Regions from separate parts of the Nocardioides aestuarii genome, predicted to be linked through region 2. Evidence: predicted binding sites of a transcription regulator. Region 2 holds the regulator's gene; the other holds the start of a gene.
The links. Region 2 encodes HrcA, which represses chaperone genes, less so after heat shock. Its sites were predicted from a motif close to TTGGCACTCGNNNNNNNCGAGTGCCAA; they were not measured.

Region 1: a site for HrcA is predicted at 12,423-12,449, ahead of groL (chaperonin GroEL). Genes of this name have one in related genera too.

The regions. Positions count from the first base shown of each region.
Region 1 is NZ_BAAAJT010000002.1:1,159,858-1,174,643, reverse strand. Features, by position in the region: gene ABD091_RS06095 (Gfo/Idh/MocA family protein) at 1-404, opposite strand, end outside; gene ABD091_RS06090 (DUF3263 domain-containing protein) at 525-821, shown strand; gene ABD091_RS06085 (LytR C-terminal domain-containing protein) at 829-1,326, shown strand; gene otsB (trehalose-phosphatase) at 1,360-2,196, shown strand; gene ABD091_RS06075 (hypothetical protein) at 2,412-3,914, shown strand; SAM riboswitch class I at 3,975-4,105, shown strand; gene thrC (threonine synthase) at 4,116-5,402, shown strand; gene ABD091_RS06065 (MoaD/ThiS family protein) at 5,434-5,709, shown strand; gene ABD091_RS06060 (SGNH/GDSL hydrolase family protein) at 5,753-6,622, shown strand; gene ABD091_RS06055 (right-handed parallel beta-helix repeat-containing protein) at 6,642-8,420, opposite strand; gene ABD091_RS06050 (sigma-70 family RNA polymerase sigma factor) at 8,601-9,158, shown strand; gene ABD091_RS06045 (zf-HC2 domain-containing protein) at 9,155-9,856, shown strand; gene ABD091_RS06040 (TadE/TadG family type IV pilus assembly protein) at 10,067-10,660, shown strand; gene ABD091_RS06035 (pilus assembly protein TadG-related protein) at 10,668-12,401, shown strand; gene groL (chaperonin GroEL) at 12,620-14,251, shown strand; gene ABD091_RS06025 (DUF2752 domain-containing protein) at 14,412-14,786, opposite strand, start outside.
Region 2 is NZ_BAAAJT010000002.1:3,388,376-3,403,161, reverse strand. Features, by position in the region: gene ABD091_RS17080 (SigE family RNA polymerase sigma factor) at 1-56, shown strand, start outside; gene ABD091_RS17075 (Gmad2 immunoglobulin-like domain-containing protein) at 53-973, shown strand; gene ABD091_RS17070 (Gmad2 immunoglobulin-like domain-containing protein) at 991-1,920, shown strand; gene ABD091_RS17065 (16S rRNA (uracil(1498)-N(3))-methyltransferase) at 1,924-2,664, opposite strand; gene dnaJ (molecular chaperone DnaJ) at 2,664-3,836, opposite strand; gene hrcA (heat-inducible transcriptional repressor HrcA) at 3,877-4,884, opposite strand; gene ABD091_RS17050 (MBL fold metallo-hydrolase) at 4,970-5,830, shown strand; gene ABD091_RS17045 (MarR family winged helix-turn-helix transcriptional regulator) at 5,816-6,265, opposite strand; gene ABD091_RS17040 (hypothetical protein) at 6,441-6,653, shown strand; gene ABD091_RS17035 (DUF3097 domain-containing protein) at 6,709-7,560, shown strand; gene ABD091_RS17030 (DUF4870 domain-containing protein) at 7,596-7,997, shown strand; gene ABD091_RS17025 (hypothetical protein) at 8,051-8,251, opposite strand; gene ABD091_RS17020 (S8 family serine peptidase) at 8,373-9,194, opposite strand; gene ABD091_RS17015 (GAF domain-containing protein) at 9,191-9,709, opposite strand; gene ABD091_RS17010 (Crp/Fnr family transcriptional regulator) at 9,742-10,398, shown strand; gene ABD091_RS17005 (adenylate/guanylate cyclase domain-containing protein) at 10,407-13,934, opposite strand; gene ABD091_RS17000 (MFS transporter) at 13,934-14,786, opposite strand, start outside.

The sequences.
Region 1 (14,786 bases), 2.2 Mb from region 2:
GGGTGGCAGGCCGTCCACATCGCCTCCATGAGGAAGCGGTCCGCCTCACGTGCCGCTGCGACCAGCTGCTCGGCCTCCGCGACGTTCATGACCAGCGGCTTCTCGCACAGGACGTGCTTGCCGGCGGCCAGGGCGAGCAGCGCGTGCTCGAGGTGGAGGGCATGGGGGGAGGCGACGTAGACGACGTCCACGTCGGGGTCGGCCACCAGGTCGGCGTACGACGCGTGGGTGCGCGCCCCGTCGAGCCCGTGCTCGGCCACGAAGCGCTCGGCCCCGCCCGCGCTCCGCGAGCCCACGGCTGCCACGCTCGCTCCCGGGACGTCGCGCAGGTCGGTGACGAAGCTGCCGGCGATCCGGCCGGTCGCGAGGATGCCCCAGCGGGTGGGGACGGGCTCGGTGCTCATGCCCACCAACCTACGGCCCGTGATGGTCGCCACGACTCGCCGGAGAGCGAATGACACCGTTGTGGTTCGTCGCCTATCCTTGAGGTCCAGCAGCACCTACCTACCTCTGGGGAGACTCCGATGGACGCCGCGAACGCCCTCCACGGCCAGCCGGCCGGCGAGCAGCCGGGCCTGAGCGACCGCGACCGCGACATCCTGGAGTTCGAGCGCCACTGGTGGAAGTACGCCGGCGCCAAGGAGACCGCGGTCCGCGAGAAGTTCGACATGTCCTCGACCCGCTACTACCAGGTGCTCAACGCGCTGATCGACCGTCCCGAGGCGCTCGAGGCCGACCCGCTGCTCGTGCGGCGGCTCCGCCGGCTCCGGTCCGCCCGCCAGCGCCAGCGCTCCGCGCGCCGCCTCGGCTTCGAGCTCTAGGCCGACCGTGCGCATCCGCAACCAGCGCGGCGTCGCCTTCCCCTCGCCGGTCGCCATGCTGAGCGTCATCGCGGTGGCGATGGCCGGCATCGCCTACGTCGCGACCCGCGGCGAGGAGCCGACCGAGCGCGAGGTCACCGCGGTCGCCCAACCGGCGCCCGAGCCCGAGGTCGAGCCCTCCGGCACGCCCGAGAAGGCCGACAAGATCCGTGAGAAGAAGCCGAAGGTCGTCCGCGGCGACGTCTACGTCGAGGTCTACAACAACTCCGGCATCACCGGCCTCGCCGGTCGCTACGCCGCCCGCGCGGGAGACGTCGGCTGGCAGGTCGTCGGCGAGGACAACTGGATGGGCACCATCCCCTCCTCGACCGTCTACTACCCCGCCCGGCTCCAGGCAGCCGCCGAGCAGCTCGCCCTCGACCTCGGCATCAACCGGACCATGCCGGCCGTCGGCGAGATGCGCCTCGACCGGCTGACGGTCGTCCTCACCGCCGACGCCGCCTGACCGGTCCCGCTCCCGGTCTGGTGAGATGGGGGCATGGACTTCACCTCCCGTGAGGCGGAGCAGCGCTACGCCGAGCTGGCGGCCGCCGCCGCCCGGAGCGTGATCGGGCTCGACTTCGACGGCGTGCTCTCGCCGATCGTCGACGACCCGGCCGAGGCCCACATCCACCCGGACGGACGGGGGGTGCTGGTCGACCTGGCCGAGGTCGTGCGCGCCATCGCCGTCGTCACCGGCCGGCCGGCACGACAGGCGCTCGCCCTGGGCGACCTCGACGAGATCGGTCGCGAGATCGCCGACCACGGCAAGGAGCTCTTCGTCTTCGGCCAGTACGGCAACGAGCGGTGGAGCTCGACCAACCGGCGCGTGGTCTCGCCGCGCCCGCCGCAGGGGCTGTCCACCTTCGAGCGCGAGCTCCCGCGTCTGCTGCGCCGCGCCGACGCGGGCGAGGCCCACGTGGAGGAGAAGGGGCTGGCCGTCGCCGTCCACACCCGCCGGCTGCCGGAGCCGGGGGCCGCGCGCGACCGGCTCCTCGAGCCGATGCAGCAGCTGGCCGACCGCCACGGCCTGGCGCTCGAACCGGGCCGCAACGTGATCGAGGTGCGCGCGCCGGGCATGAGCAAGGGCAACGCCGTCCGCACCCTGGTCGAGGAGCAGGACGCCGGGGGCTTCCTGTTCGCCGGCGACGACCTCGGCGACCTCGACGCGTTCGACGCGGTCGAGGAGCTGCGCGACCAGGGCATGCCGACCCTGCTGGTCTGCTCGCTCTCCGAGGAGGAGTCGGCGCTCGCCGAGCGCGCCGACGTGCTGGTCGAGGGTCCCGACGGCGTCCTCGAGCTGCTGCGCCGGCTCACCCGCGACGCCGGCGAGTAGGCGGTCGGCCGGACCGCCCCGCACCAGCCGGGCCTCCGGGCGCCGGCCGGTCGGGGCGGCCGCGACGAGCGACCGCAGGCGCGCGGCTCCCCCGACGTGGATCGGCCCGTCGCGCGACGACGAGTGCGTGGCCACTGTCGCAGCGCCCGCTCCCGGTGACACCCCTTCGTCCGGTTGTCCCGCGTTCTGGGGGAAACAGGGCTTATCGTCCGATCATGAAGCGGGGGGCTCCCGCCGCCGTGCTCGACGACACGACGGCACTGTTCGGTGCGCACGTCGACGTCGCGGTGCGGATCGGCTGGACCGCGCGGATGGTCCGGCTGGCGGCCCCGGGCGGAGCGCCCAGCATGCAGTCGGTCGCGACGGAGATCGGCACCAGCCCCACGACCCTCCACCGGCTCGAGCTCGGGCAGCTGCGCCACGGCGCGCTGCTCGACCGGATCGAGCCGGCGCTCGGGCTGGTCCCGGGATCGCTGCGCGCGCCGGTCGACGTCACCTGCCGCACGTTCCCCGGCGTGAGCCCGGCCGACCAGGACGCCTCGCCGGGCTGGCGCACGGTCCGGGAGGTCTCGGAGGCCACCGAGCAGCTGCTCGGGGGCGAGAGCACCGGGGGACTCTGGCTGGCCTGGGCGCGGGCCCTGGCGCAGCCCGGCGCCGTCGGCCTGCCCGAGAGCCTGGCGCGCGAGCTGGTCTCGCGGCTGGTCGGTGAGCTGGCCCGCGCGGTCGGGGCGGCCTACCCCGCCCGCTACGAGGCGCTCGCCCTGCTGCGAGGCAGCGGCTACGGCCACGTCGTGCTCGAGGTCGCCCGCGAGATCGTGGCGGATCCCGAGGTCCAGGTCCTCAACGACCTGATGAGCGCCGTCGGGGAGGCCGTCGACGCCGAGGCGGTCGAGTGGTGCACCGAGCTGCTCGCCGACCCGCGCGACCACGTCGTGGTCGGCGGTGCGCTCGCGCTGGAGAACATGGCCCAGATCGCTCCCGACGCCGGCGTCTGGCGCACCGTCGCCCCTCCGCTCGTCGAGCAGCTCAACGCCAGCCCCGACGGGTCGGCGCGCCACGAGTGGCTCTCCCACCTCGTCCGGCTGATGCCGGCGCCGGCGCGCGAGAAGGTGCGGCGCGGCGTCCAGCGGCCGCTCGCGCCGGTGCCCAGGGTCAGCCACCCGACGAAGTCGCGGGTCAACGCCGAGTGGAACGACGCCCAGGAGCGCGCGCGAGCGGTGACCGGCCCGCTCGGGCTGCCGGACCAGCCGGTCCTCGCCCGGCTGCTCTTCGACATCGCCCACTCGCCGCTGGAGAGCCGGGCCGTCACCTCCTACATGCTGCTCGGGGCGATCCCGTCCCTCGGGACGCCGGCCGTCGCCCAGCTCGCCGCGCTCGTCGACGCCCACGCCGACCAGCTCGTACGCCGCCGGGTGGCGCGACGGCTGGCGGGGTCGCGGCTGCCCGCACCCGCGCGCGCGGCCGGGCGCTGGCTCGAGGGCGCGACCGACGAGCGGCTCCAGGCGGGGCTGCTGCTCGCCGGCACCACCGGCGAGCCGGTCGAGAGGCGCGTGCTCGACGCCGCGTGGAAGGCGGCCGACGGCACCGCCCAGGCCGCGCTCTTCGCGCTCGGCATGGCCGGCGACCCGGTCCTCCACGACCTCGCCCTCGACACCGCCCACCCGGCCGGTCCGGGGGCGCGCTGGTGGCTGCGGCAGGGCGCACGGATCGCCCACTGACCATCCACATGGCGGGACTGGCCGACGCATCGTGAGACACGGCGGCGTACAGTTCCAGACAGCTCATCGAGAGGGACTGAGGGAACGGCCCGTCGACGTCCCGGCAACCGCCACCACGCAGCCTCCGGCTGCCCGGTGGAAACGGTGCCAATTCCGGCCCGGGGCGAGAGTCGCCACGGGGAAGATGAGGAGGAGGAATCCGTGAGCGCACCGACGATCGAGACGTCGACCACCACCCCGGCCACCGCCGGTCCCCGCGAGGGCGCGTTCGGCCACGCCGTCGCCCTTGCCTGCCGCGAGTGCGGCCACCGCACCGAGCTCGGACCCCACTACGCGTGCCCGGAGTGCTTCGGCCCCCTCGAGGTGGCCTACGAGTTCCCGGCCGTGACCCGCGAGGAGATCGAGGCGGGACCGAGCAACATCTGGCGCTACAAGGCGCTGCTGCCGGTGCCCGACGACATCGAGCAGAGCCCCAACACCGAGCCCGGCTTCACCCGGCTGCTGCCCGCGAAGAACCTCGCCGCCGAGCTCGGCCTCGACCGCCTGTGGGTCAAGGACGACTCGACCAACCCGACGAACTCCTTCAAGGACCGCGTCGTCGCCTGTGCCCTGAGCGCGGCCCGCGAGCTCGACGCCAAGGTCTTCGCCTGTCCCAGCACCGGTAACCTCGCCAACGCGGTCGCCGCCGCCGGCGCGCGTGCCGGGATGAAGACGGTCGTGTTCATCCCGAGCAACCTCGAGCACGCCAAGCAGGTCAACTCCGCGGTCTACACCGACTCGCTGGTCGCCGTCGACGGCAACTACGACGACGTCAACAAGCTCGCCTCGGAGATCGCGGGGGAGGAGGACGGCTGGGCGTTCGTCAACGTCAACGTCCGCCCCTACTACGCCGAGGGCTCCAAGACGCTCGGCTACGAGATCGCCGAGCAGCTCGGGTGGCGGCTCCCCGACCAGGTCGTGATCCCGGTCGCCTCCGGCTCCCAGCTGACCAAGGTCGACAAGGCCTTCCAGGAGCTCATCACCCTCGGGCTCGTCGAGGACAAGCCCTACCGGATCTACGGCGCCCAGGCCGAGGGCTGCTCGCCGGTCTCGGCCGCCTACAAGGCGAAGGTCGACGCGATCCGCCCGGTCAAGCCGGACACGATCGCCAAGAGCCTGGCCATCGGCAACCCCGCCGACGGCATCTACGTCCTCGACATCTGCCGGCGTACCGGCGGTGCGGTCGAGGACGTCACCGACGACCAGGTCCGCGAGGGCATCCTGCTGCTCGCCCGCACCGAGGGCGTCTTCACCGAGACCGCTGGTGGGACGACCGTGGCGGTGCTGAGGAAGCTGGTCGAGACCGGCCAGCTCGACACCTCGCTCGAGACCGTCGTCATCAACACCGGCATGGGCCTGAAGACCCTCGACGCGGTCGCCGACCGGGTCGGCCCGGCCGCGACGATCGCGCCGTCCTACGACGCGTTCACCGCCACCGGCATCGCCTGACACCCCCAGAGCCCGAGAGGAAGAGCACCCCATGAGCGTCTCCGTCCGCATCCCCACCATCCTGCGCACCTACACCGGTGGTGAGTCGGAGGTGAGCGCCGACGGCGCCACGCTGGCCGACGTCCTCGACGACCTCGACGCGTCCTACTCCGGGATCAAGGGCCGCATCCTCGACGAGCAGGGCGAGCTGCGGCGCTTCGTCAACGTCTACGTCGGCAACGACGACGTCCGCTTCCTCGACCACCTCGCCACCCCCACACCCGACGGCACCCAGGTCTCGGTCATCCCGGCGGTCGCGGGGGGCTGAGCCGCTTCACCGGCCGTTCACCGTGGTCGGCTCCACTGGGGCCGTGAGGACACGGTGGTGGGTGGTGGCCGGGGCGTCGGCCGGCGGCGTGCTCGGGCTGGCGGCGTACGGCGCCCGCGTGCTGCTGCAGCGGCAGGCGGCGGTCGCGCGCCGGATCATCGGCAAGCCGCTGGGTGAGGACGCACCCGACTCCGACCGGGTGTGGAAGAAGTCCTACGGCGAGACCGTCGAGCTCGTCGTCCTCGGCGACTCGATCGCCGCGGGGCTCGGGGCGGAGCGGCGCAAGGACACCCTGGGCGGCCGGCTCGCGCGCGGGCTGGCGAAGGCGACCCACCGCTCGGTGCGACTGCGGACCGCGGCGGTGGTCGGCTCGGAGTCGTCGGCACTGCGCGGCCAGCTCGCGACGCTGCCGGCCGACTACCGACCCGACGTGGCCGTCGTCGTCGTGGGCGGCAACGACGTGACCCACCGGGTGCCCGTGGCCGAGTCGGTCTCCCACCTCGCCGAGACGGTGGAGGCACTGCGGGCCCGGGGCGCCGAGGTCGTCGTCGGGACCTGCCCGGACCTGGGTGCGCTGCGGCCGGTGCCGCAGCCGCTACGCAGCCTCGGCTCGCGGGCGTCCCGGCTGCTGGCCACCGCCCAGCGCGAGGCGGCACTCGACTCCGGGGCCTTCGCCGTCTCGCTCGCCGACGTCGTCGGTCCCTTCTTCTGGGCCAACCCCGACGAGATGTTCAGCTCCGACCGGTTCCACCCGAGCGCGGCCGGCTACCAGCGCACGGCGAAGGCGATGCTGCCCTCGCTGCTCGCCGCCCTCGGCCACCACGACGCCCGCCTGCCCTTCGGGCACCACGCTCCCGGTGCCCCGTCCCGTCACCACGCCCCCGACCCGCACGAGGCGAGGTCGGGGGCGTGATCGGTCGTGCGGTCGGCGCTCAGCCGCCCGGCGGCGGGACCGGGGTCCCGTCCACGGTGAAGGTCCCGCCGTCGTTGTAGACGTCGGGGCCCTCGGGGGCGGAGTTCCCCTCGATGGTCACCCCGGCCACCGTCATGGTGCCGGTCGCGGAGTTCCACAGGCCGCCGCCCTCGTTGGTGGCGGTGTTGCCGGTGGCCTCGCCGTCGGTCCAGCTGACGGTGCCCGCGCCGGTGAGGTGCAGGGCGCCACCGTTGCCGGGGTTGCTCCCGGTGTCGTTGCCGGTCATCACGACGTCGAGCAGGGTCGTGGTGCCGACGTTCGCCTCGAGGCCGCCGCCGGCCCGCACCGCGGTGTTGCCGGAGAGGGTCGAGCCGGTGACGGTCAGCGTGCCGAGGTTGTTGAGGATGCCGCCGCCGGAGCCGGCGGCGCCGGTCGCGTCGTTGTCGGCCACGGTCGAGTCGGCGACCGTCAGGGCACCGCCGTCGTTGAACAGCCCGCCGCCGCCCTGGTCGGCCGCGGCACCGGCGGCGACGTTGCGCCGCAGGACGCTGTCGGACACGTCCATCTCGCCGGTGGCGGAGTTCCAGAGCCCGCCGCCCTCGGCCGCCGCGGTGTTGTCGAGGACCTGCGAGCCCTCGACGGCGACGGTGCCGGCTCCGGTCAGGTGGAGGCCGCCGCCGTTGCCGGGTGCGGCGCCGGTGCTGTTGCCGCTGAGCACGGACCCGGTGACGGTGGTCGTGCCGACGTTGGCCTCGATGCCGCCGCCGGCGCGGGAGGCGTCGTTCGCCTCGAGGGTCGACCCGGTCACCTCGAGCGTGCCGAGGTTGTTGAGGATGCCCCCGCCCGAGCCGGCCTCGCCGGTGGCCCGGTTGCGGCGGATCGTGGAGTCCGAGACGGTCATCGTGCCGCCGTCGTTGAACAGCGCGCCCCCGCCGTTGTCGGCGGCCGCGCCCGCAGCCCTGTTGTGGTGGAGCAGGGTGTCGCGCACCCGGAAGGTGCCGACGGCCGAGTTCCACAGGCCGCCGCCCTCGGCGGAGGCCGTGTTGCGCACGACCTTCGATCCCGTGACGGTGACCGTGCCGGCGTCGGTCAGGTGGAGCGCGCCGCCGTTGCCGGGCTCGGCCCCGGCCGTGTTCTGCTTCATGAGCGTGCCCCGCACGACCGTGCGGCCGGCGAAGGCCTCGATCGCACCCCCGGCACGGACGGCGTCGTTGCGGAGCAGGCGGGCCCCGATCACCCGGAGCACCCCGCCGTCGTTCATGAACGCACCGCCAGAGGCACCGGTCCCGGTGGCCGAGCCGCCCACGACCGCGCCGCCCTTGAACCGGACCGTGCCCTGCGAGCGCACGGCGCCGCCGCTCTCGCCCTCGGCCGGGGCCCCGTCGACGAGCCACAGCCCGGTCAGCCGGAGCGAGGTCTCGGGGCGTACGTCGAAGACGCGGTCGACCCCGTTGGCGTCGATCTGGTGGCGACCGAAGACCCGCAGGTCGTCGGTGACATCGAGGTCACCCTTGAGCGCCCCGCCGCCGGTGGGCCGTGAGGGGTCGAACGTGATGTCGGCGGCGAGCCGGATCCGGTCGATCCCGTCGCGGTGGTTGGCCTTCAGGACCGCGCGCCGCAGCTGGCGCTCGTTCCGGACCGTCATCAGCTTCCCGACCGGCGCCTTCTCCGCGCGGTCGCCGCCGCCCTGGGTCGCGGTCGCCGGTGCCGGCGTGGCCACGAGCGCGCCGAGCACCAGCGCCCCCGTCGCGGTCCCCGTGAGGAGCCGCCTCCTGCCTCGTGTCACGTGCGTGGTCATCTGCCTGCCCTTCGTGTCGGTCGGCCGACGGACGGGTGTCCGCCGTGGTGGTGGTTACGGGGCTCGCCGTGACCGCGTTCACAGCGGCTCGGGCGGCGGGCGTGGGACGGGCGGGGACGGTCCGTGAACGCGCGGCGCGCGTGCGCCGTACCCACTGCCGTGACGGACAGACTGGGCACCATGGCCGGAGGCGAGGTGGGGGGCGCCGGACTGGCCGACGAGGCGGGCATCCGCGCGGCCTACCGGCTGCACGGCGGAGAGGTCTACCGGTTCCTGCTGCGGGGCCTGGGTGACCCGGCGGCGGCCGAGGACGTGACCCAGGAGACGTTCCTCAAGGCCTGGCGCAACGCCGACCGGTTCGACCCCGACCTCGGCTCGTTGCGGGTGTGGCTCTTCGGGATCGCCCGCAACGCGATGATCGACCACGCCCGGGCACGGGACGTCAGGCCGTGGCACGGCCGGGACAGCCTGCGCGAGCCCGAGCTGGTGCCCGAGCCCGGCGACGTCGGCGACCCTGACGTCGCCGACCGGGTCCTCGACGGGTGGGTGGTCGAGGAGGCGTTGCGGCGGTTGGCCGACCACCACCGCGAGGCGCTGGTGGAGACCCACCTGCGCGAGCGGCCCTACGACGAGGTCGCCGCGGAGCTGGGGATCCCGGTCGGCACGCTGCGGAGCAGGGTGTTCTACGGGTTGCGGGCCCTGCGGGCCGCGATGGACGAGATGGGAGTGAGCCTGTGAACGGGCACGACGAGCTGCGGATGATGCTGGGCGGCTACGCGCTGGGCCACCTCACGCCCGCGGAGGAGGACCGCGTCCGCGCGCACCTCGACGGCTGTGCGGAGTGCCGCGCCGAGCTCGCCGAGATCCAGCCGGTGGCCGACCGGCTCGGACTCGTCGACCCGGCGGCCCACGCCGACCGGCCGCTGCCGGCGCCCGACCTCGGTGACCGGATCAGCCGTGCCGTCGCCGACGAGATCGAGCGTGAGGGGCGTGACGACCTCGCCACCGCCCGGGACCGACGGCGCCGGGTCGCCCGCTGGGGCGCGGTGGCGGCCGCGGCCGTGCTGGTGGCGGCGCTGGCCGGCGGCGTCGTGGGTCGCGCGACCGTGCCGCAGGCGGCTCCGGTCCCGACCGAGCCGATCGCGGTGGAGGTCGAGGACGGCGGCGTGACGGTCGAGAGCGCCGCGTTGGTCGCCCACACCTGGGGCGTCGAGCTCCGGCTGGTCGGGGAGGGCTTCGCGGACGGCGAGACCTTCCGGGCGGCGTTCCGCACGACCGGCGGCGACCTGGTCCCGGCCGGCGAGTTCCGGGGCGTGGGGGACGCCTCGATGAGCTGCTTCCTCCAGAGCTCGGTGCTCCGGGAGGACGTCACCGAGGTCGTCGTGACCGACGATGACGGAGCCTTGGTCCTCGCCTCCACCCTCGCCGACGGCTGAGCCCGCCCACCCGGCGGTGGTCTGCACCGCAGGGCAAAGAAATCCCCGTCTTCGGGACAGGCAGGTAAGGCTTCCCTAATTTCGTGCGTGGACGTGCGCCGGGAGGGGACCCGGCGCAGCGGCGAACGGGGATGCTCCATGACCACACATCGGCCTTGCGGGGCACGGGCGGGGACACGCACGGGGAACAGTGAGCGCGGCGCCGCGGCGGTGGAGTTCGCCCTGGTGGTGCCGCTGCTGGTGGTGCTGCTGCTCGGCATCCTGGAGATGTCGTTCCTGATGCGCGACTACGTGTCGATGAGCAGCAGCGTGAGGGCGGGGGCGCGCACGGCCTCGGCCGCCGCGGACGCCGGGCCCGGCACCTGCCAGGCGAGCGCCGACCCGCCGCCGTGCTCGCCGCAGTCGGTGCCGGCGTTCGCGCAGGCCGCCGCCGACACCATCCAGAAGGCGGGCACGGCGATGCCCGCCGACCAGATCGACTGGTTGATGGTCTACGAGGCGGGGACCAACGGCTACCCGGTGGGTCGCAGCGACCTCCAGTGCTCGACCAACTGCGTGCTCTACGTCTGGGACGACGGCCTCGACCGGTTCCGCTACTCGTCCGGGTCGTGGGCGTCGGCGGGAGTCAACGCCTGCGTCAACGATCCCGATCGCGACGTGGTCGGGATCGGGCTCCAGGCACGCCACGGCTGGATGACGGGGCTGTTCGGCGACGGCCTCACCATGCGGGAGCGGACGGTCATGCAGTTCGAGCCGCTCGAGGCCGACCGGTGCAAGCCCGGCACGGCCAACGCGCACCAGTGAGCCCGCGATGACCACCCCACGTCGTACGCCGGAGCGCGGCGCCTCCGCGATCCTCGTCGCTGTCTTCTTCGCGGTGATCGCGCTGCCGCTCGCGGCGATCTCCGTGGACGTCGCGCGCTGGTACGTCGAGCTGGAGCGCGTCCAGGCGGCCGCCGACGCCGCGGCGACCGCGGGCGTCACCTACATGCCCGACGACCTCGCGAAGGCGCGGGACCGGGCGATCGAGATCGCCGAGGACAACGGCTACCCGAACGGCGGCGAGACCCGGGTCGACGTCAGCGTGGGCGACAAGCCGACCCAGCTGCGGGTCACCGTGAGCTCGCGCATCGGCAACAGCTTCGCGGCGTCCTTCGGGATCACCGACACCGTCCTCAGTCGCACCGCCGTCGCGGACTACAACGGTCCGGCGCCGATGGGGAGCCCCTGCAACACGATGGGCAACGAGCCGCCCGGCACCACGACGCGACCGCCCGTGACGAGCACCCTCTCGGTGCCCGCGGGAGCCAACTGCACCTCGAACCCCCAGTTCTGGGCCAACATCGGCGGCCCCGACTGGCCCAAGGGCAACGGCGACCAGTTCATGACCCGCACCTGCGCGACCGGGGTCGACGGGTGCATCGGCGGGAAGAACACCGACTTCGACCCGCAGGGCTACTTCTACCTCGTGCACGTCGCGGACACGGCCGTCGGGCGGCCGGTCTCGGTGCAGATCTACGACCCGGCGTTCGTGGCGCACGGCGACTACTGCGAGCGCGGGCCGAAGGGCAACGCGGTCGACAACAACCGCTGGAACCCCTACGCCAACAGCGACGCGATCGCGCGCTACGCCAAGCTCAACCAGACGACGACCAACCAGTTCTGCAGCGGCGACGTCCCGACCACGTCGGTGCCGACCGTGACCTCCTTCGGGCTGCGCGCGCCGACCGACACCGGCGAACCGCGGCTCGCACCGCCGGTGCCGTCCTGCGTCCGGCAGTACCAGGGGTGGGGTGAGGACGACCTGCACAACCAGTCGCTGAAGGAGGGCCACCCGAAGTACGACGCGCAGCTGGCGCAGGTCTTCCACCAGTGGGTGCCGTTCTGCACCTTCACCCCGGCCGCGGAGGGCGACTACTACCTCCAGGTCCGGACCAACGTCGCGCTCAGCACGGCCAGCCCCGACGGCCAGGGCGGCTATGCCAACAACCAGAAGGTCTTCACCCAGACCGGCGACGACACCGCGGTCGGCGGCGGCGGGGCCAACCGCTTCGCGCTGCGCGCGTTCTCGCCGGGCGTCGCCCCGGGCTCGATCGCGGTCTCGGCGTGGGAGCGGATGCCGATCTATGCGAACGCGACCGGGGCGTCCTCGGACTTCAACCTGGTCCGCGTGATCCCGGCCGCCCAGGGCAAGACCCTGGTCTTCGGGTTCTTCGACGTCGGCGAGGCGGCGAGCAACGGGACGATGCGGGTGATCCCCCCGACCGACTCCAACCTGCCGCCGACCCTGACCGGGTGCACCGGGACGGGCAAGGTGACCGGGTCGCTGACCGGCTGCCAGATCACCGGCATCAACGCCAGCGGGTGGAACGGGCGCAGCCAGCAGATCCGGGTCCCGATCCCGAGCACCTACACCTGCGACACCACGACCCCGGGGGGCTGCTGGTTCCGCGTGGCGGTCGACTTCGGCAGCGGCAAGGCGGTCAACGACTCGACCACCTGGACGGCCAAGATCGAGGGCGAGCCGGTCCGGCTGATCGAGTAGCGTTCCGGGGCCCGGGAGCTGTTTGCACTCGCCCACCCCGAGTGCTAATACTTGGGTTGGCACTCGTAGCATGAGAGTGACAACAGTGAGACCACTGACGCGGTGACGTTGAGGTCCGCGCCCGTACGGCGAGCAGGGTTCGCCGTCCGGACGGGCCGTCCGTCGCGGGCAACCCACCACGTCGACCACCACGACTCCCGATAGGAATCACAGGAGTTATGCCGAAGCTGATTGCTTTCAACGAGGAGGCCCGCCGCGGGCTGGAGAAGGGCATGAACACCCTTGCCGACGCGGTCAAGGTCACGCTCGGCCCCAAGGGCCGCAACGTCGTCCTCGAGAAGAAGTGGGGCGCCCCCACGATCACGAACGACGGTGTGTCGATCGCCAAGGAGATCGAGCTCGAGGACCCCTACGAGAAGATCGGGGCCGAGCTGGTCAAGGAGGTCGCGAAGAAGACCGACGACGTCGCCGGTGACGGGACGACGACCGCGACCGTGCTCGCCCAGGCCATGGTCCGCGAGGGCCTGCGCAACGTCGCCGCCGGCGCGAACCCGATGAGCCTCAAGCGGGGCATCGAGGCGGCCGTCGAGGCCGTGTCCGAGCAGCTGCTCGGGATGGCGAAGGACGTCGAGACCAAGGAGCAGATCGCCGCGACCGCGTCGATCTCTGCCGCCGACGCCACCGTCGGCGAGATCATCGCCGAGGCGATGGACAAGGTCGGCAAGGAAGGCGTCATCACCGTCGAGGAGTCGAACACCTTCGGCCTCGACCTCGAGCTGACCGAGGGCATGCGGTTCGACAAGGGCTACATCTCGGCCTACTTCGTCACCGACCCCGAGCGCATGGAGACCGTGCTGGAGGACCCCTACGTCCTCATCGCCAACTCCAAGGTCAGCAACGTCAAGGACCTGCTGCCGCTGCTCGAGAAGGTCATGCAGTCCGGCAAGCCGCTGGTCATCATCGCCGAGGACGTCGACGGCGAGGCCCTGTCCACGCTGGTCGTCAACAAGATCCGCGGCACCTTCAAGTCCGTCGCCGTCAAGGCCCCGGGCTTCGGTGACCGCCGCAAGGCCATGCTCCAGGACATCGCGATCCTCACCGGCGGCCAGGTGATCTCCGAGGAGGTCGGCCTCAAGCTGGAGAACGCCGGTGTCGAGCTGCTCGGCCAGGCCCGCAAGGTCGTCATCACCAAGGACGAGACCACGATCGTCGAGGGCGCCGGCGACGCCGCCCAGATCGAGGGCCGGGTCAACCAGATCCGCGCCGAGATCGAGAAGTCCGACTCCGACTACGACCGCGAGAAGCTCCAGGAGCGCCTCGCCAAGCTGGCCGGCGGCGTGGCCGTCATCAAGGTCGGCGCGGCCACCGAGGTCGAGCTCAAGGAGCGCAAGCACCGCATCGAGGACGCCGTCCGCAACGCGAAGGCTGCCGTCGAGGAGGGCATCGTCGCCGGTGGTGGCGTCGCCCTGCTCCAGGCCGCCGAGTCGGCCTTCGAGAAGCTGGACCTGTCCGGCGACGAGGCCACCGGTGCCGCCATCGTGCGGGCTGCCACCGAGGCCCCGCTCAAGCAGATCGCGGTCAACGCCGGCCTCGAGGGCGGCGTCATCGTGGAGAAGGTGCGGGGCCTGACCCCGGGCCACGGCCTCAACGCGGCCACCGGCGACTACGTCGACATGATCGAGGCCGGCATCCTCGACCCGGCCAAGGTGACCCGCTCGGCGCTGCAGAACGCCGCATCGATCGCCGCGCTGTTCCTCACCACCGAGGCCGTCGTGGCCGACAAGCCCGAGAAGGCTGCTGCCATGCCCGGCGGCGGCGACATGGGCGGCATGGGCGGCATGGACTTCTGACCGGAGCGCGGGGCGGCCCGCAGGCGTGAGCCTGCGGTGTCGCTCCGGGCGAAGGGAAGAAGTCCATCCAGGATGGACTTCTGAGTCCACCCGCTCCCCGTACGACGCAGGGCCCCGACCACCGCGAGGTGGTCGGGGCCCTGTCGCGTGTCCGCACCTGCTAGGCGGGCGAGAGCCAGTCGAAGCCGGGGAGGTTGCGGACCACCCAGAAGACGGTGATGGCGGCCAGCAGGCCCCAGATCACCGCGGGTGGCAGCGAGGTGGAGCGCGGCGCGGGGTGGCCGGCGGACCTGCGGAACCAGGTCACCAGCGCGAGCAGCAGGTAGGGCAGGGCGAGCAGCACCGCGGGGTTGCGGGCGAGCGCCCCGGCGACGTCGCCGTGGAGCAGGTCGTGGGTCGCGCGAAGCGTCCCGCAGCCCGGGCAGTAGAGACCGGTGGCAGCGAGGAACGGACAGGTCGGGTAGTGACCGGGCTCGTTCGGGTCGACGGACCACAGCACCGCCGCTGCCGAGGCGGCGGCGACGGTGACCGCCGT
Region 2 (14,786 bases):
GCGGAGCCGCTGCCCTCCGCTCGATGCTCACCCACGACCCGGAGGACCGGTCATGAGCACCGACGACGAGCTGGGCCGGCTGCTCCACGACGCGGTCGCCGACGTCGAGCCGACCGACCGGCTCGGTGAGCTGCGGGCCCGCACGGCCACGACCCGCGGGACCGGTCTGCGCTGGGGCGCCGCCCTCGCCGCGGCGGCCGTGGTCGCGATCGTGGCCGGCGTGGTCGCGACGACGGGCCCGGACGTCGCCCGGGAACCGGTGGCGACCGGCCCGAGCAGGACGCCGAGTCCCACAGCCGACGCCGGGCGGGCCGTGGCGGCGTACTTCGTGGGCGAGACGCCGCGCGGGCCGCGGCTCTACCGCGAGTTCCAGCGGGTCGCCTCCCCGACCCCGGGGCTCTCGGGACTCGAGCTCCTCGAGTCCGGTCCCGTCGACCCCGACTACACCACCGAGTGGCCGGCCGGGTCGTTCCGCCTCGACCGGATCTCCGACCCCGAGGACGGCACCGTCCACGTCTGGCTCTCGCAGGGCGCCCCGTCACCCTCCGAGCTGGCGATGCAGCAGGTCGTCCACACGGTCAGCGCCGGCTTCGGCGAGCCGCTCACGGTCGTCTTCCACCGCGGAGCCGAGCAGTCGGAGCCCGTGGCGGCGCTGCCCCAGCTGGAGGTCCTGGCCCTGGTCAACCTCTCCGACCCGAGCGAGGGGCAGATGGTCGGCGACGTGCTCGCCGTCGAGGGGCGGGCCAGCTCCTTCGAGGCAAACGTCCCGTGGCGGATCGAGGGGACGGACCTGTCCGGCAGCTTCACCGCGGAGGGCTGGACGGGCGCGCGCCTGTTCCCGTTCTCGGGCGACGTCGACGTGTCCTCCCTCGATCCCGGCACCTACACCCTCATCGTGGAGACCGACGACCCCTCCGGCGGAGCCGAGGGTCCCGGTGCCACGTCCGACAGCCGCACCGTCGTCGTCCCGTGACCCAGAGAGGCAGACCGATGCACACCCGACTTCCCCGCACCTTGCTTCCCGGCGTAGCCCTCGTCGCCGCCGGACTGCTGGTCCTCGGTGGCTGCGGCGACGACCCGTCCCCCGCGTCGGGCGACACCTCGCCGACCCGGGGCACGGACCGGCCGGACCGACCGGGCAAGGGCGACGACCGGCCCTCGGTCGCGCCGACGTCGGAGGGTGGTGGCGCCGCCACCACCGTCCCGGTCTACTTCGTCGGTGACACCGAGCGCGCCGGTCCCCGCCTCTACCGCGAGTTCCAGCGCGTCGACGGCGACCCGCTCGTCGCCGCGGCGGGCCTGCTCACCGCCGGCGACAGCCTCGACCCCGACTACCGCACGCTCTTCCCCGGCGGTGCCTTCGCCGCGGTGTCCTACGACGCCGGCCGGCTCGTCGCGACCCTCGCCGACGACGGCTGGACGACCCGGGCGCCCGGGATGTCGCGCTCGGAGGCGCGGGTGGCGGTGCAGTCGCTGGTCTACACGCTCCAGGGCGTCCAGCAGGAGCGCGCGCCCCTCGTCGTCGAGGACGCGGGCGGCTCCCCCACGACCCTCTTCGGCGTCGACACCAGCGGCGGCGTCGCCGCTGCGCCGCCGCTCGACGTGCTGTCCCACGTCAGCCTCACCAGCCCCGAGGAGGGCGCATCCGTCGACGGCGGGACGCTCGAGGTCTCCGGGGTCGGCAACTCCTTCGAGGCCAACCTCGGCTGGGAGGTGCGCCGGGGCGACGAGGTCGTGCTCGACGGCTACGCCACCCTCGAGGGCTGGATGGAGGAGAAGCTCTTCCCCTTCGAGGCCTCGGTCGACGTCTCGGGCCTCGAGCCCGGCGACTACACGTTCTGGGTCACGACCGACGACCCCGCCGGCGGCACGGAGGGCGTCGGGGCGATGACCGACGACCGGTCGTTCACGGTGGGGTGACGCTCAGCGCCACCGCGGGGTGCGCGACAGCAGGGCGGCACAGGCGGCGACCCCCGCGGTCGAGGTGCGCAGCACCTCGGCGCCGAGCCTGACCGGCACGGCGCCGGCCTCGGCGAACGCGCCGACCTCCTCGTCGGTCAGACCGCCCTCGGGTCCCACGACGACCACCAGCCGGCCGGCGACCGGCACCTCGACGTCGGCGAGGGCCGCCGTCTCCGCCTCGTGGAGGACGACCGCGAGATCGGCTCCCTCGATCAGCTCGAGGACGTCGCCGGTCAGGGCCAGCTCGTCGACCTCGGCCAGCCAGGAGCGCCGCGCCTGCTTGGTCGCCTCGCGGGCCGTTGAGCGCCACCGGGCCAGCGACTTCACCGCCCGCTCGCCCTTCCAGACCGCGACGCTGCGTTCGGCGGCCCACGGCACGATCCGCGCGACGCCCACCTCGGTGAGCACCTCGACCGCGAGCTCCCCGCGGTCGCCCTTGGGGAGCGCCTGCACGACGACCAGCTCGGGCTCGGTACGCGGCACGCGGCGGAGGTCGTCGACGGTGAGGGTGAGCTGCCGCTTCCCGGTCGCCCTGACGGCGCCCTCCACGAGGGTGCCGGCGCCGTCGGTGAGCTGGAGCCGCTCCCCCGCCCGCACCCGGCGCACTGCGACGGCGTGGTGGGCCTCGTCGCCGGTCACCTCCACGTCGTCGCCGACGACCACGTCGGCGAGCGAGGTGACGAGGTGGACCGGGAGCGACATCAGTGCTGCTGGTTGAAGGCGTCGCGCAGCCGGCCGAACACCGACTTCTGCGCCGCACGCACCTGACCGGTCGGCTGCTCCTCCTGGCGGATCGCCGCGAGCTCGCGCAGCAGCTCCTCCTGGCGGGCGTCGAGCCGGCCGGGGGTCTCGACGACGACGTGGACGACGAGGTCGCCGCGTCCGCCGCGGAGCCCGGGGACGCCGCGACCGCGCAGCACCCGCTCGGACCCGGACTGGGTGCCGGGCTCGATCTCGAGCTCGAAGCTGGTGACCAGCTCCGGGTCCTCCCCCGTGGCCACGTCGGCCTCGAGCGTGGGCAGCGTCAGGGTCGTGCCGAGCGCGGCGGCCGTCATCGGCACCGTCACGGTGCAGTGGAGGTCGTCCCCGCGGCGGGTGAAGGTCTCGTGGGCGACGACGTTGACCTCGACGTAGAGGTCGCCGGCCGGTCCGCCACCCGGTCCCACCTCGCCCTGCTCGGTCAGCTGGACGCGGGTGCCGTTGTCGACGCCCGCGGGGATCTTCACCGTCAGGGTGCGCCGGGACCGCACGCGGCCGTCGCCCGAGCACTCGCGGCAGGGGTCGGGGATGATCGAGCCGAACCCGCGGCAGGCGGCACAGGGCCGCAGCGTGCGGACCTCGCCCAGGAACGACCGCTGGACGTGGGCGACCTCGCCCACACCCCGGCAGGTCTCGCACGGGACGGGCTCGCTGCCCGGCGACGCGCCGCTGCCGCTGCACGTCGAGCAGACGACGGCGGTGTCGACCTTGAGCTCGCGGGCGACGCCGAACGCCGCCTCGGCCAGGTCGACGTCGACGCGGATGAGCGCGTCCTGGCCACGGCGTACGCGCGACCGGGGACCGCGTCCCTGGGCCGCGGCACCGCCTCCGAAGAAGGCGTCCATGATGTCGGTGAAGGAGAACCCGGCCCCCTGCCCGAACCCGCCGCCGGCGGCGCCGCCGAACGGGTCGCCGCCGCGGTCGTAGGCTGCCCGCTTCTGCGGGTCGGACAGCACCTCGTAGGCCCGCGAGACCTCGCCGAACTTCTCCTTCGACGCCGGGTCGGGGTTGACGTCCGGGTGGTGCTGGCGGGCGAGCCTGCGGTAGGCCTTCTTGATCGCATCGGCGTCCGCGTCGCGGCTCACGCCCAGGATGTCGTACAGGTCCTGGCTCAAGGTCGTCCTTCGTCGTTGGTCGTTCGGGTGTGGGTGTGGCTCAGGCCTCGTCGAGGATCCGCGACACGTAGCGCGCCACGGCGCGCACGGCCGCCATCGAGCCGGGGTAGTCCATGCGGGTCGGGCCGACGACGCCGAGCGTCGCCAGCGCCTCGTTGCCGGGCCCGTAGCCGGTCGCGACGACGGAGGTCGACGCCAGCTCCTGCAGCGGGCCCTCGTGACCGATGCGCACGGTGAGGGTGTCGCCCGTGGTCGCCTCGCCGAGCAGCGTGAGCAGCACGACGTGCTCCTCGATCGCCTCGAGGAGGGGCCGTACGTCGAGGTCGAAGCTCGCCCCGTAGCGGGCCAGGTTGGCGGCCCCGCCGACCGCCACACGCTCGTCGGAGCGATGGTCCGACATCGCCTCGGCGAGGACCTCGGCCACCGGCGCGGTCGCCGGCGCCTCGGTCGCCAGCCGGCGCAGACCGGTCACCGCGTCGGCGATGATCTCGCCGGTCGCGACGGTGTTGCACCGGAGCCGCAGGTCGGCGAGGGCGGCGTCGTCGAGGTCGGTGGCGAGCTCGACGACCCGCTGCTCCACCCGGCCCGTGGACAGGATCAGCACGGCCAGCACCCGGCTGGGTGTGAGCGCGACGATCTCGATGTGACGCACGGTGCTGCGGCTGAGGGTGGGGTACTGCACGACCGCGACCTGGCGGGTGAGCTGGGCGAGCAGCCGCACGGACCGCTGCACGACGTCGTCGAGGTCGACCGCACCGTCGAGGATCGTGGCGATCGCCCGGCGCTCCGCGACCGACATCGGCTTCAGGGTCGCCAGCCGGTCGACGAACATGCGGTAGCCCTTGTCGGTCGGCACCCGGCCGGCGCTGGTGTGGGGCTGGGTGATGAAGCCCTCCTCCTCCAGCGCCGCCATGTCGTTGCGCACCGTGGCGGGTGAGACCCCGAGGCCGTGCCGCTCGACGAGAGCCTTCGAGCCGACCGGCTCCTCGGTCGCGACGTAGTCCTCGACGATCGCGCGAAGCACGGCGAGCCTGCGGTCGTCCTGCACGCGGGCACCTCCTCGTCGTCGTCTCGGGCCGGTCCGGCTCTGGCACTCGGCCGACCGGAGTGCCAAGCCTACTAGGCTCTCTCAGGTGAGCAGAGTCGTGAGCCCCTTCCGTGAGGTCGGTGATCGCGTGTGGGTCGCGCGCCACGACTGGTTCGACGTCAACGTGACGCTGGTGGGCGGGGAACGAGGCCTGCTCCTCGTCGACACCCACGGGTCCGGCGCCGCCGCACGAGAGGTCGTCGCCGACGTGCGTGCGCTCGGCGCCGGCGACGTCGTGGGCGTCGTCAACACCCACTGGCACTTCGACCACACCTTCGGCAACGCCGAGGTCCGCGCGGCGTACGGCGAGGTGCCGATCACCGCCCACGAGCAGGCCGCCGCCGAGCTGGCCGCGGGAGCGGAGGAGATCCGGGAGCGCTACGCCGCCGGCGACGACCCCCACCGTGACGACGTGCTCGCGACGACGGTGGTCGGGCCCGACGACCTCTTCTCCTCCGTCCGGGTCCTCGACCTGGGCGACCGGGCCGTGGAGCTGCTCCACCCCGGGCGCGGCCACACCGCGGGCGACCTCGTCGTCAACGTCGCCGACGCCGGCGTGCTCCTGGCGGGCGACCTCGTCGAGGAGTCGGGGCCGCCGTCCCTGGGCCGCGACTCGTGGCCGATGGAGTGGCCGCTCACCCTTGACCTCGTCCTCGACCTCGTCACCCCCGGCACGGTCGTCGTCCCGGGCCACGGCGCGCCGGTCGACCGCGACTTCGTGACGCTCCAGCGCGACGACCTCGGCGTCGTCGCCGAGACCATCCGCGACCTCGCGTCGCGGGGGATCCCCGTCACCGAGGCACTGGGGGCCGCCGAGTGGCCCTTCGAGGCCTCGCTGCTGGCCGACGCCGTACGGCGCGGCTACGAGCACCTCCCCCGCAGCCAGAAGCGGCTACCGCTGGTCTGAGCCCGTCGCCAGGTGGGCGCTCATCTGCTTGAGCACCGCCTGGAGCGACGCGATCTGCTCGTCGTCGAGGCCGGTGGCGTCACGGGCCAGGCACGACAGGCGCGGCGCCTCCGCCCGCAGCCGCTCACCGCGCGGGGCCAGCCCGACCTCGACGACGCGCTCGTCGCTGGCACGCCGCGCACGCGTCACGAGCTCGGCGTCCTCCATCCGGCGCAGCAGCGGGGTCAGGGTCCCGTGGTCGAGCCGCAGCCGGGTCGCGAGGTCGCCGACGGTCACGTCGTCGTCCTCCCACAGCACCATCAGCACGAGGTACTGGGGATAGGTCAGGCCCAGCTCGCTCAGCGCCGGGCGGTAGACGGCCGTGATCGCCCGGGACGCGGCGTAGAGATCGAAGCAGAGCTGCGCCTCGAGCCGGGGCGTCTCGGTGGGGGCCATCCGACCATTGAACCAAGCCCCAGATATCTTGTGCACAAGACACAGACCCCGGGTCGTCCGGCTCTCGGACTTCCGCACGCCACGGGACGTGACGTGCGTCCCCCAGTCCTTCCGGGCGGCCCGGCCCTCCCCCGGGATGAGGCGCCGACGGACGAGGCCGGACTAGGTTCGGACCATGAGCGAGTCCGAGAGCGAGACCAGCCAGACCGACGCCGACGGCGCCGACGGCATCGACGACGAGCAGCTGCCCGAGGATCTCCAGCCCGGCGAGGACAACCCGCTCGCCGAGGCTCCCGACGAGGAGGAGCTCCCCGACGACCTCGACGTGCTGGGCGGCAAGGGCGCCGAGCAGGACCACGAGGACGCCGAGGACGCCGGGGAGTCCTGAGCCCCCCGGCGCGCCGGGCGCGGTGGCGGGCGCGACCACGCCTAGCGTTGACCCGGTGACCTCCCGCGACCGCTACGGCTCCGACGTCCTCGCCAGCGACTGGCGCGCCCCCCGCAACGGCCGCGCCGTGGAGGCGCCCGCTGTCCAGGGCGAGGTGGTCGAGGAGGTCGAGACCGACTTCTGCGGCGAGATCGTCGCGGTCGACCGCGACCTCCACACGGTCACCCTCGAGGACCGGCGCGCACGGCGGCGTACGTTCCCGCTGGGTGCGGGCTTCCTGCTCGAGGGCCGACCGGTCATCCTCACCGCACCGGTCACGCGGACGGCGCCGGCCCGGGCCACCCGCACCGCTTCAGGCTCGGTCGCCGTCCACGGCACGAAGGCGCGCGTCGCCCGCCAGAGCCGGATCTACGTCGAGGGTCGCCACGACGCCGAGCTGGTCGAGAAGGTCTGGGGCGACGACCTGCGCATCGAGGGGGTGGTCGTGGAGTACCTCGGGGGTGTCGACGACCTCGCCGCCCACCTCAAGGACTTCCGCCCGGGCCCCGGCCGCCGGGTGGGCGTGCTCGTCGACCACCTCGTCCGGGGGTCGAAGGAGCAGCGCATCGCCGACGCGATCCGCCGCTCGGACGTCGGCCCCCACGTCCTCATCACCGGCCACCCCTTCATCGACATCTGGCAGGCCGTCAGCCCCGACCGGCTCGGCATCGGCGCCTGGCCGGCCGTGCCGCGGGGTGAGGACTGGAAGAAGGGCACCTGCCAGCGCCTGGGCTGGCCCCACCGCGACCAGGCCGACATCGCGCGGGCGTGGAAGCACGTGCTGGGCGGGGTCCGCGGGTTCCAGGACCTCGACCCCGCCCTCCTGGGACGGGTGGAGGAGCTGATCGACTTCGTCACCGCCGAGTGACCTCCCTCGAGGCCCGTGACGACTAGATTGGACCCATGAGCGACCCGTACGGTGCCCCGCAGCAGCCGGCTCCGCAGTCGGCCGACGACAACACCTGGGCCATGGCGGCCCACATCGGCGCCCTGGTGGCGGCGTGGTTCGCCTTCGGATTCCTCGCACCCCTCGTCGTGATGCTGGTGAAGGCCGACTCGCCCTACGTGCGCCGCCACGCGGTGGAGTCGCTCAACTTCCAGATCTCGATCCTCATCTACGGTGTCGTCGGCACGATCGTGGCCTTCGTGCTCGCGATCGTGACCCTCGGCATCGGGCTGCTGGTGATCGTGCCGGTCGCGATCGCCGCCGGCATCGCGATCCTGATCGTGATCATCCTGGCGACGATGGCCGCCAGCCGCGGCGAGGACTACCGCTACCCCCTGACGATCCGCTTCATCAGCTGAGGCGCGCGAGAAGCCCGGACCCCAGCGAGGTCCGGGCTTCGTGGCCGTGCGCTTCAGAAGCGCTCGATGTCGAGGTCGCGGGGCGGTTGCATGTGGCCCTCCACGTCCTCCTCGTCGCCCTCCAGGACCATGCTCGTCCTGATGTGACCCTCCACGTCCCCCTCGTCGCCCTCCAGGACCGTGCTCGTCCTGATGTGGCCCTCCACGTCCTGCTGGGGCTCGTCCCCGGGGAAGATCTCCATGTTCTGCCTCATGATGCGCTCCTGGTGGTGTGGCCGGCGAGGCCTTGGTGGGTCGGACCCGAGCGGGTCCGGATGACTGCATCGTGCTCCTGCTCCTGCGAGAGTTCTGTCGGGTCGCTGACACAACGCACGGTCATGTCGGTGACGGGTCCGCGTTGTCCGACACCGCCTGCAGCACCGACTTGAGCTGGAAGGGCGTCAGCGTCGGGTGCTTGCCCAGCACCAGCGCCGCCATGCCGGTGACGTGCGGGGCGGCGAAGCTGTTGCCCGTCGCCACGATCGAGCCGCCACCGGACCAGGCGACGTCGACGTCGATGCCGTGGGCGCCGAACTCGACCGGCGGACGGGGGTTGTAGGCGAGGCTCATCGGGCCCGAGCCCCGCCGCGCCGCGACGGAGACGACCGACGAGTACTGGGACGGGTAGGTGGGCCCGGGCTGGTTGTTGGCGGCCGAGACCAGCAGCGTGCCGCCGAAGTAGGCCTCGTCGGCGACCTCGTGGAGGGGGGCGAAGAGCTTCTCGCTCTTGCTCGACAGGGAGAGGTTCACCACCGACATCCCCTGGTCGACCGCCCACGCGATGCCCGCGTGGAGGAGTGCCCCGTGGCCCTTCAGGTTGGCCCCCAGGACCCTCACGCTGTAGATCTCGGCCTCCGGGGCCAGGGACCGGATGATCGCGGCGCACGCCGTGCCGTGACCCACCAGGTCCTCATGGGGCCCGGGCACCACCCGGAACCCGCCCGGGGCCGAGGTGTCGACCTCCAGCGCCACCCCGCCGGAGATCCCGCCCACGCGAGCGTGACCGCCGTCCACCCCGCTGTCGACCACGGCGACCTTGACCCCGGCACCGGTGGACCCGGCGAAGGCCCAGTCGCGCACGTCCGGCAGCGGCAGGGACAGCACCGTCGCCAGCTGTCCTCCGTGGAAGGCCGCCGACCACGCCGGGAGCACGTTCACGGGCCCAGGTCCTCGACCGCGTCCAGGACGCGACGCCCCAGGGCGGCCAACCGGGCCTGGTCCTCGGTCCCTGGTGTCCCGTCACCAGTGGCCACCAGGAGGCCCATCACCGCAGCCAGCGTGCCGAGCACGGCCAGGGTCCACTCCCGGTCGGCGACGACGCCGGGATCGAGCACCGACACCACCCCGGACGCCTCCCCGTCGGCGTCGAAGAGGGGCGCGGTGAGGATGGTCGTCGGGACGTAGTGGGTGGACTCCGCGACGTCCCGGGCGAACCGGGCGTCCGCGGCGACCTCGCTGACCACCATGGGCTGCCCGGACATCGCGGTCCAGCCCGCGATGCCGCGGCTGACCGGCAGTGAGACGCCCACGATCTCGTCGGCTCCGACGCCGTCGGCGACGACGTAGACGAGGGTGGATCCGTCCTCGTCGACCAGCGCGAGCGAGCAGGCGGCCGCGTCGTAGAGCGCGCGGACGGCGGCCACCGCCGTCCGCAGCGCGGCCCGGTCGCTCACGCGCCCGCCCCGAGGGATGCTTCACTGGCGCCATGGAGTGGTCGCTGCTCGCAGCGCTGGACGAGGCCGAGCGGCAGCAGGTGCTGGCGACCACGCGCCGGCGCAGCTTCACGACCGGCGAGGTCCTCGTCCACGAGAGCGACCCCGCCGACAGCCTCCACCTGGTCGAGTCGGGTCGGCTCGCCGTGCAGGTCACGACGGCGGACGGCGACACGGCCACGATCAACGTCCTCGGCCCCGGGAGCTACTTCGGCGAGCTCTCCCTCCTGGACGGCCGCGCACCGAGGCGCTCGGCGACCGTGCTCGCGCTCGAGCCCTCCGTGACCAGGGTGCTGGGCGCGACCGCGTTCGCGGACCTCCGCAGGCGGCACCGCGCCGCCGACCACATGCTCCTGGTGCTGCTCGCACGCCGGGTCGAGGAGCTGTCGTCGCGCCTGGTCGAGGCCACCTACGACGCGCTGGACCAACGGGTCCACCGGCGCCTCCACGAGCTCGCCGCGATGTACGCCGTGGGCCCGGGCCCGGTGACGGTCCCCCTGAGGCAGGAGGTGCTGGCCGAGCTGGTCGGCGGAAGCCGGCCGAGCGTCAACCAGGTGCTCCAGCGCCTGGCGGCCGAGGGCGTGGTGAGCCTCGGTCGTGGCCGGGTGGTGGTGCTCGACCGGGACCGGCTGGCCGAGCGCGCCGGCTGACCGGGCGGTCACGTCGGCACCCCTGACAGGGCCGCGTCCAGCTGCTCCAGCCAGCGGGCAGCGGCGAGGCGCTCGTACCCGGCGCGTGCGGCACGGAGGGGCTCGCCGGCCTCCTCCGCGCGACCCTGCCGCACCAGCCAGGTGCCGAGGTCGGCGTGGATCCGCGCGGCCCAGGTCTCCGACTTCCACGAGCGGGCCTGGCGCAGGGCCTCCCGGAAGTCGCCCTCCACCCGTTCCGGGTCGGCGCCCCCGTGCTGAGCGTGCAGTGCGCGTGCGCGGTGGTAGCTGCTCAGCGTCCCCGCGGGCAGCCGGACACGTGCCTCGTTCGCGTCGACCAGGTGCAAGAGCCGGGCCAGCCCCTCATGGGCGCCCAGGTCGGCGAGCAGGTCCACGGCGACGGCGTAGACGCAGGGGAAGTCGTCGACGAAGCCGACCAAGGCGTGCATCCTGTCGGCGGCGCGCAACGCCGTGTCGACGGCGTCCGGGCCGCGGTCTGCCTGCTCGATGGCGGTGACCAGCTCGCGGAGCGAGCGGCTGCCCTCGTCCTCGCCGCTGGCCTCCCGCAGGTACTCCTGACCCGGCGACCAGACGCCGCCGCGGGCTCGGAGCAGCACGGAGCGCACGAGCTCCAGGTAGGGGGCGTAGAGGTCGTCGACCAGCCCGCCCTCGTCGGCGAGCTCCTGCGCCCGGTCCCAGTCGCCCCGGCCGAGGAGACACGTCATCAGGTTGATGGAGGTGACGCTCAGCCAGGCGTGGTCCCCGAGGGTGCGCGCGACCGCGAGCCCCTCGGTGCCGAAGTCGTCGGCCTCGGCGAGGTCGTCACAGTTGCAGTCGGCGCAGAGGTTGGACAGCACCGCCGCCAGCACCGCGGAGTCGTGCAGCTCGCGCGCCACCTCGGCCTGGCCCTCGAGGAGCAACCTGCCCAGGGCCCGCGCGCCGCTCGCCTGGAAGTGGAGGGCGATCAGGCCGAAGCTGAAGGCGATCTGGCCGCGGTCCCCCACGTACTCGGCGAGCCGGGCCAGCTCGGCCGCCTCCTCGAGGAACTCCTCCCCGTTCCGCATCCTGCTGCTGGCCCGTACGCGCATCAGCTCCAGCTCGACCTCCGGGAGGTCGCCCCGGGCACGGACCAGCGCGTAGCGGGTGTCGGCGAGGTCCCGGGCGTCCTCGTAGCGACCGACGCTCGTCATCGAGCGTCCCAGGATCGCCACGGCGAGCCCGGCGCCCTTCTCGTCCCCCAGGGACTCGTAGAGGGCCAGCGCGCGCTCGGCGTGCTCCACCGCCCCGTCGTGGCGCCCCGCCAGGTCGAGCGCCCGGGCGAGGTCGGTCTCCACGCCGGCCCGGTCAGCCGGCTCCACGCACCGGTCGAGCGCCTCGGTCAGGTGGGCGGCGGCCTCCCGGGGCGCTCCGAGCGCCTGCGCCCGGGCGGCCGCGTCGCGCAGCGCGACGACGGCCCGGTCGGCCAGGGTGGCCGCGTCGCCGGCGTCCGGCGCGGCGTCGAGCGCCTCCAGCAGGTGCTTCGCCACGATCGGCGCCCGCTCACCCGCGGCGGAGGCATCGGCCATCAGTGCCTCGACGACCGCGAGGTGACCCTGCTTGCGGTCCTGACGGGAGAGCGTCCCGTAGGCCACCTGCCGGACCGCTCCCTGGACGAACCGGAACTGCCCGTGCTCCGTGGTGAAGCGGTTGGACTCCCGGCTGACCAGCTGCAACCGGACGAGCGCGTCGAGCGCCTGCTGCACGTCGGGGACCTCGGGGCACAGCCGCGCGATCAGCGCCCGGTCGAACGCGTCACCGATCACGCTGGCACGGTCGAGGACCTGGCGCTGCTCGGTGTCGAGGGTGTCCAGGCGCGCGGCGATCAGCGCCTGCAGAGACGCGGGTGCACCGATCGAGTCGAGGTCGAGGGTGTCCGGGTCGGCCAGCACGTACTGGCCCCCGCGCGGCACGACGAGGTCGCGGTCGATGAGCGAGCGCACCGTCTCCACGGCGAAGAGCGGCACCCCGTCCGACCTGTCGACGAGCGAGGTCCGGGCGGCCTCCGGCAACCCGGCGAGCAGCCCGTCGAGCAGGCGTCCCACGTCGGTGTCGGACAGCGCCTCCAGGTGCAGCACGGTGGCCCGGCGGTTCGTGGCGAGCCCGGGATTCGTCTCGAGGAGGCCGGGGCGGGTGAGGAGCAGCACCAGGCAGCCGAAGTCTCCGACCGAGAGCAGGTAGTCGAGGAACTGGAGCAGGCTGTCGTCGGCGTGGTGGGCGTCGTCGATGACGAGGACCACCGGGTGCTCGTCCTCACCGGTGCGGTGGAGGAACGTCGTCCACGCCGAGAACAGGTCCTCACGGGAGGGGCTTCCCACGGTCCCGATCCCGAGCAGCGCGCCGAGGCGGGGCCGCAGCCACTCGCGCTCCTCGCCGTCGGGGACGTAGCGGGTGAGCCCGAGCTCGAGCAGGGCGTTCTCGTCCTCCTCGTCGACCCCGGCGTCGGCGGCGAGGAGCAGCAACCGGGCGCGGATGGCCTCCGCCAGCGCGTAGTAGGCCACGCCCTCGCCGTAGGCGAGGCACCGGCCGCTGTGCCAGCGGGCCACGTAGTTCAGGCCGTCGACGTACTTCTCGAACTCCCAGCCGAGCCGGGTCTTGCCCACGCCGGCCTCCCCGTCCACCACGAGCAGTGCCGGGCGCCGGCTGTCCTCGATCCCGTGGAACAGCTCCTTGACGAGACGGAGCTCGCGGTCACGGCCGACCAGCGGTGCCTCGAGCCCGTCGGCACGCTGGGCCCCGCCGACACCCGCCACGACCGCCCGGACCGCCCACAGCGGCACCGGGTCCGCCTTGCCCTTCAGCACGTGGCTCCCCGCGTCGGCGTACGAGATGGCCGACGAGGTCAGCAACCGCGTGGTCTCGTCCACCCAGATCTGTCCCGGCGAGGCCGCCGCCTGCACCCGGGAGGCGGTGTTGACGGCGTCGCCGGCGACCATGCCCTGGGCCTCGGCCCCCACGGAGACAGCCACCTCGCCGGTGACGATGCCGACCCGCATCGCCAGGTCGGGGACACCCACCTGCGCGCCCATGGCCTCGATGGCGCTGATCAGCTCCAGCCCGGCGCGCACCGCGCGCTCGGCGTCGTCCTCGTGGGCGGTCGGGACCCCCCAGACCGCCATCACCGCGTCGCCGATGAACTTCTCCACGGTGCCGCCGTAGCGGGAGATGATCCTCCGGCACTCGTCGAAGTAGGCCGTCAGCAGCTCGCGGACATCCTCCTGGTCCCGGGTCTCGGACAACGCCGTGAAGCCGACCAGGTCGCCGAAGAGCACGCTCGTGACGCGGCGCGCCACCGAGGGTCCCCCGGCCGCCGCGGCCCGCGGCTCCCCGCCCGCGGCCGCTGTCGGCTGGGGCGCCCCGCAGGACAGGCAGAACCGCGACCCGGACGGCAGCTCGACCCCGCAGCTGACGCACCCCGGGGCCGGCTGCGCGGCACCGCAGGCGAGGCAGAACCGGGCGCCCGCAGGTAGCTCGGTGGCGCAGGTCGCGCAGGTGCTCGCCATCAGGCCCCCAACCGCCGGCGCACCACGGCCTCGGCGACCAGACCGGACTCCCGGTGCCCGCTCACCGCCTCGAGGAAGGCGGCACGGGCGAGGGTGACCACCACGGTGGGCTCCAGCGCCGTGACCGTCGCCGTGCGCGGGACGTCGCGCAGCAGGCCGATCTCGCCGAAGTACTCGCCCACCGACTCCTCGCGCAGCACCCTGCCGGCCTGGGTGACCTCCACGCGCCCGGAGGCGACGACGTAGAACAGGTCGGACGGCTCTCCCTCCCTGACGAGGACGTCGCCCCGGTCGTAGCGCCGCTCCTCGAGCGACCGGGCCAGCTGCTCCGTGGTGGCCGGATCCAGCGGGGCGAAGAGGTCCAGGCCCCGGACGAGGGCGAGCCCCGGGGGCTCCACCATGCGGGCGTCGAAGCGGATCATCGCCGGCAGTCCGACGAGCGCCAGCAGCCCGACCGGGATCGCGATCACGACGAGCGTGGTCCGGAGCGACGTCACCTGGAGCAGCAGGGGGACCAGCAACGCCCCCACCGCCATCGTGGCGATGAAGCACGACTCGACGGCGCCGAAGACGCGTCCCAGCAGCTCGTCGGGAGCGATCCGCTGCAGGATCGTGTCCAGGTTGACGTCGACGAGCGGGTTGGCGATCCCGATCAGCGCGGCGGCGATCAGGCACGAGAGCCCGGTCGGCCACAGACTCACCAGGAGCAGGGGCAGCGACCACATCACCACGCCGACGGTGAGGTCGCGGCCCAGTGTCGGCCGGGAGGCGCGAGCAATGGCCAGCACGCCGCCGACGACCGAGCCGACCCCGATCACGGCGTTGAGGAGACCGAAGCCGGTGTCCGGCGAG